Linked DNA regions of Telluria mixta. The protein of the gene in region 2 interacts with the protein of the main gene of each other region in a pairwise test. Links are inferred from orthologs where the notes say so. Each region holds a gene or a part of one and is shown on either strand. Other genes may lie near its edges.

Region 1 (4,634 bases), 3.2 Mb from region 2 along the record:
CGCGATCTGCGCCTTGACGAAGTCCTGCAACAGGCGCGCCGTCGCTTCCGTCTGTTTGAAGCCGGGCTTGAGCACGACGTGCGCCTCCACGATCTGGCCGCGCTCCTCGTCGGCCCGGCCCACGACCCCGCACTCGGCGACGGCCGGATGCCGCAACAGCACGTCTTCCACTTCGGCCCCGGCGATGTTGTAGCCGGCCGAGATGATCATGTCGTCCGTGCGCGAGCGGTAATGGAAATAGCCGTCGGCGTCCATCTCATAGCTGTCGCCGGTCAGGTTCCAGCCGTTCAGCACATAGTCGCGCTGGCGTTCGTCGGCCAGGTAGCGGCAGCCCGTCGGCCCTTTGACGGCGAGCCGTCCGATCACGCCGGGGCCGACCGGTTCGCCGTCGTCGTCGAGCACGCAGGCGCGGTAGCCGGGGACGGGCTTGCCGGTCGCGCCTGGCCGGATGTCGGTGCCGCTCGCCGAAATGAAGATGTGCAGCAGTTCCGTCGCGCCGATGCCGTCGATCATGTCGATGCCGGTGGCCGCCTTCCACGCTTCACGCGTCGCCAGCGGCAGCGCCTCGCCGGCGGACACGCATTTCTGCAGCGAGCGCAGGTCGTAGCGCGGCACCAGGGGCGTCATCTGGCGGTAGAACGTGGGCGCCGTGAAGCAGACCGTGGCTTTGAACCGCTCGATCGCCGCCAGCAGACCTTCCGGCGCCAGTTTTTCGAGCAGGACGCCCGCCGCACCGACGCGCATGGGAAACAGCAGCAGCCCGCCCAGTCCGAAGGTAAAAGCCAGCGGCGGCGTGCCGATGAAGATGTCGTCCGCGTGCGCGCCCAGCGTATGCGGCGGGAAGCAGTCGCAGATCGCCAGGATGTCGCGGTGGAAGTGCATCGTGCCCTTCGGCACGCCGGTCGTGCCTGACGTGAAGCTGATGAGGCAGACGTCGGCGGCGGCCGTGTCGACGGGCCCGAACCGCGCATCGTGGCGGGCCATGAGCGCTTCCAGGCCGTCCGGGTCCTGGAAGTACACGACGGGCGGATGATCCGCCACCTGTTCGAGTTCGTCCGCGAGCGGCCGGGCACACAGCACGGCGTTCACCCGCGCCTTGTCGAGGATGATGCCCAGCTCGCGCGCCCGCAGCAGGGGCATCGTCGGCACGGCGACGAGGCCGGCCTTGAACACGGCGAGGATCGCGGCCGCCATCATCGGGCAGTTGGCGCCGCGCAGCAGCACGCGATTGCCGGGGACGAGGCCCAGGTCCGTGCGCAGCACGTGGGCGATGCGGTCGACTTGCTGCATGAGTTCGGCATAGGTCCAGGTGACCTTGTCGCCCAGGATGGCGGTGCGGCCGCCGCGTCCGGCGTCGACGTGGCGGTCCAGCAGTTCCGTCACGCAATTCAGCCGCGCAGGATACCGGAGCGCGGGCAGGTCGAACACGAGGTCCGGCCACAGGTCGGCGGGCGGGAGGTGGTCCCGCGCGAACGTGTCGACGTGGGCCGAAGGACTTGATTCTGCAGCGGACAAGCTCGTCATGAAGCGCCCCCGGAGAAAAGATCGGTCTGGAACCGGGAGATACTTTAAGCCTAAAGTATCTGGGCGTGCAAGCCGGGTTGCATAGACAACTCCGAGAACATGGCGTCAAACGCAAAAAGGCCAGCTGGAAGCTGGCCTTTTTGACTGAATCCTGGTGGGCGGTGCAAGTTTCGAACTTGCGACCCCAGCAGTGTGAATGCTGTGCTCTACCCCTGAGCTAACCGCCCTACTTTTTACTGCTTTGCTGCGATTGCGTCGCTGCAATGACGAGCATTATAGGGGGAGTTTTGCGTTTTGTCACCCCTGCGGAGAATATTTTCTCCAAACACATTCTCCCTTCACGCCTTTGTCGAGTGCGGCCAGGACATTCTCGTGCTCAGCGAGCTCGTCGGCTGCAGCAGGCAGCACGAGGATCTCGCCCAGCGGACCGGCTTCCAGCACGATGCCGCCACCACTCGCCTCGACCTCGACATCCATCGACAACGTGTTCTGGCCACGCGTCATTGCCAGGTAGACGTCGGCCAGCAGCTCCGAGTCCAGCAGTGCGCCGTGCAGCTTGCGGTGCGCGTTCGAGATGCCGTAGCGGTCGCACAGCGCGTCCAGCGAGTTGCGCTTGCCCGGGTGCAGTTCCTTTGCGTGCACGAGGGTGTCGATGACGCCCGAGCAGTGTTCGATGAAAGGCGGCAGGCCCATGCGCTCGAACTCGTGGTTCAGGAACGCCAGGTCGAACGGCGCGTTGTGGATGATGATCTCGGCGCCCTGCACGAATTCGCGCAGTTCGTGGGCGATCTCGTGGAATTTCGGCTTATCGCTGAGGAACTCGGTCGTCAGGCCGTGGACCGCCAGTGCCGCTTCGTCCGAGTCGCGCTCGGGATTGATGTAGCGGTGGAAGTTGTTGCCGGTCAGCTTGCGGTTGAAGATCTCGACGCAGCCGACCTCGATGATGCGGTCGCCGGTGCGCGGATTCAGGCCTGTGGTTTCGGTATCGAGGACGATTTGGCGCATGCGCGTGTTGACTCAAAAAGCGTTGGAAAGAACCACTCAGTATAACAAAAATGAGCAAAATCAGCGCTTTACCGATGCGGCGCCCATGTTCGCCAGGGCGTCCGCGCGCTCGTTGCCAGGATGCCCGTTATGGCCGCGCACCCAGCGCCATTCGACGGCGTGCTGCTGCTGGGCGGCGTCCAGCGCCTTCCACAGATCGTCGTTCTTGACAGGTTCCTTCGTCGACGTCTTCCAGCCGCGCGCCTTCCAGCCGTGGATCCATTCCGAGATCCCCTTCTGGACATACTGGCTGTCGGTGTGCAGGACGACCTGGCACGGGCGGTTGAGGACAGTGAGCGCCTCGATCACGGCGCGCAGTTCCATGCGGTTGTTGGTGGTGTTCGGCTCGCCGCCGAAGATTTCCTTTTCGTGGCCGCCATCGGCCACGAGCAGCGCGCCCCAGCCGCCGGTGCCCGGGTTTCCCTTGCAGGCGCCGTCGGTATAAATCTCAACTTTGGTCATGCTGCGCTTTCTTCCTTTTGCTTTAACTTACTTGTGATGTTCGTTGCGGTTCGTGGCCGGCACCGCCTGCGGCGCCTTGCCGGGCTTCTTGTTCCAGGCCGGGCCGATGATGTGCATGCCCTTCACGCGCTTGATCGCGTGGACGATGTACACCGCGCCGAGATACGGCCACCAGCGCCGCCCCGCCCCCTCGACGAAGGCGAAGCGGTTGAGCCATTGCGCGGTCCGGAACGGCGGCGCGTAGCAGCCGAAATGGCTGCGCGTCACGCCGAGATTCAACAATTTTAACCAGTCTTTCAGGCGGGGCATAGAGATGAACTCCCCCGCCGCCGGCAGGTAGTCGCTGCTCGTGATGCGCCCCATCCCCTGGCGCACGCCCCACAGGCTGGCCGGGTTGAAGCCGCAGATGATCACCTGCCCTTCCGGGATCAGCACGCGCTCGACTTCGCGCAGCACCTGGTGCGGCTCGGCCGCGAACTCGAGCACGTGCGGCAGCACGACGAGGTCCAGGCTTTGCGATGCGAACGGCAGGTCGGCGAAGTCCAGCGCCACCGCGATCTGCTTGCCGGTGGCGGCATAAATCAGTTCGTCGGCCGTCGACGTGCGCGTCGCGGCCTGCCATTTATTCGGCATGCGGTTGGCGGCCAGCGCATCGATCTGCGGCACCCCGATCTGGATCGCGTTGAAGCCGAAAATATCGACGGTCAACTCGTCCAGGCACGCCTGTTCCCAGGCGCGCACGTACGCGCCCGCCGGCGACTGCAGCCAGTGGTCGAGCGCTATAATGGATTTTTCGGATGCCGCGCTGTCCATGCCCAACCTTTATCGATACCCATATGATTCCTGTGCCCACTGAACTCGCAGTGCTGACCGTGCCGGCCTTCAAGGATAACTATCTCTGGATTATCCATGACGGCGCGCATGCGGCAGTGGTCGACCCGGGCGACGCCGAACCGATCCTCGCGGCCCTGCAGGCCAACGGCCTGACCCTGACCGCCATTCTACTCACCCATCACCATGCTGACCACATTGGCGGCGTGACGCGCTTGCTCGAACACAGCAACGTGCCCGTCTACGGTCCGCGCAACGACGGCATCGCCGTCGTCAACCACCCGGTGGGCGAAGGGGATCGCGTCCAGGTGCCGGGCCTCGCACTCGAACTGGCGGTGCTGGACGTCCCCGGCCACACGAAGGGTCACATCGCCTACGTGCGCAAGGACACCGGTGCGCACTGGCTGTTTTGCGGCGACACCCTGTTCGGCGGCGGTTGCGGCCGCCTGTTCGAAGGAACGCCGGCGCAGATGATGGCCTCGCTCGCGAAGCTGGCCGCCCTTCCCGACGATACGCTGGTCTATTGTGCCCACGAATATACGCTGTCGAACCTGCGCTTTGCGGAAGCGCTGGAACCGGGCAACCGCGCGCTGCAGCTGCGCATCGCCCACGACAGCCAGCTGCGCGGCACGCACCTGCCCACGATCCCGTCGACGATCGCCATCGAAAAGGCGACGAACCCGTTCCTGCGCACACGCGAGCCCGCCATCATCGGCAGCCTGACGGCGGCCGGACGCCTTGCGCCGGGTGCGGACCCGGTCACGGTATTCGCG
Region 2 (5,962 bases):
CGATGTTTGGTTGTCGCGTTCGTCGGGACAAAGTCGATTCATAAAAGTTCGATGGCGCATATGAGCCGCCGCAAACGACCGTATTGACGTCTCCCCTTAGGATGGTTCGCATCTTTCCACCGAGGGGTGAATCATGACGAAGCCAACGTTGTTCAAGGCCGGTCTCGCGATGTCCGGCGCCTTGCTGTTCGCGGCGCATGCGGGCGCGCAGGAAGTGATCCCGGTCGAGATGCCGCAGGAAATCAATATGGTGGGGGCGGGCGCGTTCGGGTTGCCGGACTTTCCCGGTTCCGAGGATTACCATCCCGAAGGGGCCGGTTTCCTGCATGCGAACTTCGGCAACGGCATGTGGCTGCGGGTGATCGGGCCCGAAGTCAAGCTGAACGTACTGCCGTCCGACATGAACCTGCCGGAGACGTTTGCCCAGCTCAAGAGCCTGCGGGCCGGCTTCCTGTACCGGGCGCGGCCCACACGCGACACGGACGTCGACGATGCCATCGTCCGCCAGATGCGCCGGATTCCGGCCGCGTCCGAGCTGGGCATCTTTGCGAGCTACGATATGCCGATGTCCGGCGATCCCTTGCACAAGATCGTGTTCAGTGGCGACGTCGCGTGGAACACGAACAACCTGTACACGGGTGCCACCGGCAGCATCAAGGCGACGTATTTCTATCCGTTCCCGCAAGGCCTGGGCGGGCGGCCGCTGCTCGGTTCGGCCGGCTTCAGCCTGTTTTTCGCGAGCGACCATTTCAACGACCGTTATTTCGGCATCAACGGCGCGGATCTCGCCGCCTTCCCGGAGCGGGGCGGGACGCCGTACCGGGCCGAAGGCGGGCTGACGTCGATCCGGGTCCCGTTCCAGCTGACGTCGCAGTTCGACCGGCACTGGGGGCTGACCCTGGCCGGGCGCTATGAACGGCTGCTGGGGGATGCGAAGGACAGCCCCATCGTGGACCGGCGCGGGAGTCCGAACCAGTGGGTGTTCGGCGGGGCCATCAACTATGCATTCTGAGATCACGCATCGGCGTCTTGTCAAGAGCATCACCGTGCCTGGATGCAACCCTCCGATTCGGCCGTCCGAGGTAAAATGACAGGATGACTTCACCGATCTTCACCCACCTCCGCGTCCATACCGAATACTCGATCGTCGACGGCCTCGTCCGCATCGACGACCTCGTGGCTGCTGCCGTCAAGGACCAGCAGCCGGCGGTGGGTGTCACCGACCTGGCCAACGCCTTCTGCCTCGTGCGCTTCTATAAGGCGGCGCGCGGCAAGGGTGTCAAGCCGATCGTCGGGGTCGATGCGTGGATCACGAACGACGAGAACCGCGACAAGCCGTTCCGCCTGCTCATCCTGTGCAAGAACAAGACGGGCTACCTGCAGCTGTGCGAACTGGTGTCCAAGGCGTGGCTCACGAACCAGTACAAGGGCCGGGCCGAGATCCGCGTCGAGTGGCTGGAAGCGCTGGCGACCTCCGTCTCCACGCTGGAGCCGGACGTGCCGCAATCGAACGGCCTGATCGTGCTGTCCGGCGCGCAGTTCGGCGACATCGGCCAGGCCATCGACAACGGCGACCTGGACAAGGCCGAGGCGTGCGCACGGCGCTGGGCGCAGAGCTTCCCCGGTCACTTCTACGTGGAGATCCAGCGCGCCGGCCAGCCGAACCAGGAACAGCAGGTGCGCCATTCGGTGGCGCTGGCGAACCGGCTCGGGCTGCCGGTCGTCGCGACGCATCCGGTGCAGTTCATCAGCAAGGACGAGTTCATCGCCCACGAGGCGCGCGTCTGTATCGCCGAGGGCGAGATGCTGGCCAACGCCAAGCGCGTGCGCCGCTTCAATGAGGGCATGTGCTTCAAGTCGCAGGCCGAGATGGCCGAGCTGTTCAAGGACTTGCCGGGCGCGCTCGCCAATTCCGTGGAAATCGCCAAGCGCTGCAACGTGACGCTCACGCTCGGCAAGCCGCAGCTGCCGAATTTCCCGACGCCGGGCATGACGATCGATGAATTCCTCGTCGCGGAAACGAAGAAGGGCCTGGAAGAGCGTCTCGTCGAGCTGTACCCCGACCCGGTGCAGCGCGAGAAGGAGCGCCCGCGCTACGAAGCGCGCCTGGAGTTCGAGAACAACACCATCATCAAGATGAAGTTCCCGGGCTACTTCCTCATCGTGGCGGAGTTCATCCAGTGGGGCAAGAACAACGGCGTGCCGATCGGCCCGGGCCGCGGCTCCGGTGCGGGTTCGCTCGTCGCGTACGCGCTCAAGATCACCGACCTCGATCCGCTGAAATACAACCTGCTGTTCGAACGTTTCCTGAATCCGGAACGCGTCTCGATGCCCGACTTCGACATCGACTTCTGCCAGGAAAAGCGAGAGCTGGTGATCCAGCACGTGAAGGACCTGTACGGGCGCGACGCCGTGTCGCAGATCGCCACGTTCGGTACGATGGCGGCGAAGGGCGCGATCCGCGACGTGGGCCGCGTGCTCGATTTCGGCTACAACTTCTGCGACGGCATCTCGAAACTGATTCCGTTCAAGCCGGGCAAGCAGGTGTCCATCGCCGAGGCGATCGAAGAAGAGCCGATGCTGAAGGAACGCCTCGAGAACGAGGAAGAAGTGAAGCAGCTGATCGAGCTCGCGCAGCAGGTCGAAGGCATCACCCGCAACATCGGCATGCACGCGGGCGGCGTGCTGATCGCGCCCGGCAAGCTGACCGACTTCTGCCCGCTGTACACGCAGGGCGGCGACGCCGGCGTGGTGTCGCAGTACGACAAGGACGACGTGGAGGCGGCCGGCCTCGTGAAGTTCGACTTCCTGGGCCTGACCACGCTGACCATCCTCGACCGTGCCGTCAACTATATCCGCGCGCTCGATCCGGCCGACAAGGATTTCGAGCTGTCCAAGCTGCCGCTGACGGACCGGCCGACGTACAAGCTGCTCACCGACGCGAAGACCGTCGCCGTGTTCCAGCTTGAAAGCCGCGGCATGCAGGGCATGCTGAAGGATGCGCGTCCCGACCGCTTCGAGGACATCATCGCGCTCGTGGCGCTGTACCGTCCGGGCCCGATGGACCTGATTCCGGACTTCTGCAAGCGTAAGCACGGCGAGAAATTCGATTACCCGGACCCGCGTACCGAGTCGATCCTGTCCGAGACCTACGGCATCATGGTCTACCAGGAGCAGGTGATGCAGATGGCGCAGATCGTCGGCGGCTACTCGCTGGGCGGCGCGGACATGCTGCGCCGCGCGATGGGCAAGAAGAAGGCCGAGGAAATGGCCGAGCACCGCGCGATCTTCCGCGCCGGCGCCGCGAAGGACGGCCTGACGACCGAAAAGGCCGACGAGATCTTCGATCTGATGGAGAAGTTCGCGGGCTACGGCTTCAACAAGTCGCACGCGGCCGCGTACGCGCTGCTGTCGTATCACACGGCGTACCTGAAGGTTCACCACACCGCCGCGTTCATGGCAGCCAACATGTCGCTGGCCATGGAAGACACGGACAAGATCAAGATCCTCGTCGAGGACTCGATCGACATGTGCAACCTGACGATCCTGCCGCCGGATGTCAACGAATCGCAGTTCCGCTTCACGCCGGAAGGCCCGCCGCCGTCCGTCACGGGCAAGCCGGTGAAGAACATCCGCTATGGCCTGGGTGGCGTGAAAGGTGCGGGGCAGGGCGCCATCGAGGCGATCATCGCCGCGCGCGAAGAGGGCGGCAGGTTCAAGGATCTGTTCGACTTCTGCAAGCGCGTCGACCGCAAGCAGATCAACCGCCGCACGATCGAATCGCTGATCCGCGCGGGCGCGATGGATTGCTTCGGCGTCGACCGCGCGATCCTGCTCGCGTCGGTCGCGTTCGCGATGGAAGCGGCGGGCCAGGCGGCGGCGGCGGCGAACCAGGTCAGCCTGTTCGGCGGCGACGATTCCGATCTCGTCGCGCCGCCGGACTACGTGAAGGCAACGCCGTGGACGGACCGCCAGAAGCTGGCCGAGGAAAAGACGGCGCTGGGCTACTACCTGTCGGGCCATATGTTCGACTCGTACGCGCAGGAAGTGCGCCGGTTCGCCAAGACCAAGCTGAAGGACCTGGAGCCGTCGCGCGACCCGCGCATGCTGTGCGGCGTGATCACGGGCGTGCGCACGCAGCTCACGCAGCGCGGCAAGATCCTCATCGTATCGCTGGACGACAAGTCCGGCGTCGTCGAGGTCACGATCTACAACGAGCTGTTCGAACAGCACAAGAACATCTTCCGCGAGGACGAGTTCCTGCTCGTCGTGGGTAAAGTGTCGGAAGACCGGTTCAACGGCGGCCTGCGCATCACGGCCGAGAAGGTGTTCGACATCGCGACGGCGCGCATCCAGTACGGCCACAAGCTGGAGATGGACGTGGCGTGCACGATCGCACCGGCGAAGCTGGCCGAGATCCTGCAGCCGTACCGCCACGAGAACGGCCTGCCGGTCAGCCTGCGCGTGACGCCGCAGGGCATCCCGTGCACCCTGCAGCTGGGTGATGCCTGGCGCGTGGCGCCGTCGGACGAACTGAAATACGCGCTCGAGCTGCACCTCGGCGCGAAAGAGGTCGCGGTCGAGTACTGAACGCCATCGGGCGGCGCAACAATACGCACAAGGCAAGACACTTTGCCAACTGCGTTGTAGCGCCGCCGCGTATTGGTGGTCGAAATATGGTTATTTAGGTGTAATTGCACTTTTACCATTGAGTTTGATCCGCTCCCGACGGTAAATATTGGTCTACGGAAATCCCAGGCTGACCAATATGAAAATTACATTTCGCCAAAAACTCTTCCTTCCCTTGTTCCTGAGCTGGATCTGCCTGCTGGCCGTGTTCAGCGTGCACGCCCTGCAAAGCCGCGCGCTGCGTCTCGAGGAACGCAAGACCCAGTTGTCCAATGCCGGCGAGATGGCCGCGTCCATCGCCAAGGAATACGCGGCCCTCGCCGCCGCCGGCACCTTGCCGCTCGACGAGGCGAAAAAGCAGGCGCTGGCGCGCACCCGGGCGCTGCGCTTCGGTACCAGCGGCTACCTCGTCATCTACGACGACAAGGCCGTGCTGATGCATCCGATCAAGCAGGAACTGGTCGGCACCGCGATCGACCAGACCGTCGATCCGGAAGGCCATAAACCCTACGTGGACGGCATCGCCTCCACCCGCGCGAACGGTGCCGGCTTCATCGAATACCTGTGGGCCAAGCCGGGTTCGCAACAGCCCGAGCCCAAGCTCACGTACATCCAGGCGTATCAACCGTGGGGCTGGTACGTCATGACCGGCCTGTACATCGACGACCTCGATCACGCCTTCCACGCCCAGCTGGCCGGCGCGGCCGGTTGGCTGGTCGTGATCGGCGCGCTGCTCACGGCGCTGGTCTGGGCGGTGGTGCGCAGCGTCGAGCGCTCGATCGGCGGCGATCCGGAAGATGCCGTCGCGGTTGCTCAGCGCATCGCGGCCGGCGATCTCGGCATGGACGTGCCCGTGCGCGCCGGTCTTGATGCGAGCCTGATGGCCGCGATGAAACGCATGCGCGACGCGCTGGCCGGCATCGTCGCCGACGTGCGCACGGGCACGGACCTGATCGCCACGGCATCGCGCGAGATCGCCAGCGGCAACCTGGACCTGTCGAGCCGCACGGAAGAACAGGCCAGCTCGCTCGAAGAGACGGCCGCGTCGATGGAAGAATTGACGTCGACCGTGAAGAACAGCGCCGAGAACGCACGTGAAGCGAGCCGTCTCGCCGATTCCGCCGCCGAGGTGGCGGGCCGCGGCGGCGAAGTCGTCGCGCGCGTGGTCGATACGATGGCGTCGATCAACGACTCGTCGAGCAAGATCGTCGACATCATCGGTGTCATCGACGGCATCGCGTTTCAGACGAATATCCTCGCGCTGAATGCCGCGGTGGAAGCTGCCCGCGCGGGCGAGCAGGGCCGGGGCTTTGCCGTGGTGGCGAGCGAAGTA

What was found.
Region 1: the proteins of dnaE (region 2) and dnaQ interact in binary tests that used the Escherichia coli proteins (3 or more experiments, as listed by UniProt). The link is inferred for Telluria mixta from one-to-one orthologs.

Annotation. Positions count from the first base shown.
Region 1 is NZ_CP119520.1:6,230,223-6,234,856, forward strand. Bases 676-3,410 are described here. They hold dnaQ (DNA polymerase III subunit epsilon), read right to left. Parts: upstream 2,530-3,410; coding sequence 1,822-2,529; downstream 676-1,821. Other genes in these bases: P0M04_RS27445 (AMP-binding protein), read right to left, coding at 676-1,524; rnhA (ribonuclease HI), read right to left, coding at 2,590-3,030; P0M04_RS27465 (class I SAM-dependent methyltransferase), read right to left, coding at 3,058-3,410. In the rest of the region: more of P0M04_RS27445, read right to left, coding at 1-675; more of P0M04_RS27465, read right to left, coding at 3,411-3,843; gloB (hydroxyacylglutathione hydrolase), read left to right, coding at 3,867-4,634. UniProt on the Escherichia coli protein: DNA polymerase III is a complex, multichain enzyme responsible for most of the replicative synthesis in bacteria. The epsilon subunit contain the editing function and is a proofreading 3'-5' exonuclease.
Region 2 is NZ_CP119520.1:3,021,306-3,027,267, forward strand. The notes cover bases 728-4,790. They hold dnaE (DNA polymerase III subunit alpha), read left to right. Parts: upstream 728-1,095; coding sequence 1,096-4,590; downstream 4,591-4,790. Other genes in these bases: P0M04_RS13550 (MipA/OmpV family protein), read left to right, coding at 728-1,012; P0M04_RS13560 (methyl-accepting chemotaxis protein), read left to right, coding at 4,769-4,790. Outside these bases: more of P0M04_RS13550, read left to right, coding at 134-727; more of P0M04_RS13560, read left to right, coding at 4,791-5,962. UniProt on the Escherichia coli protein: DNA polymerase III is a complex, multichain enzyme responsible for most of the replicative synthesis in bacteria. This DNA polymerase also exhibits 3' to 5' exonuclease activity. The alpha chain is the DNA polymerase catalytic subunit.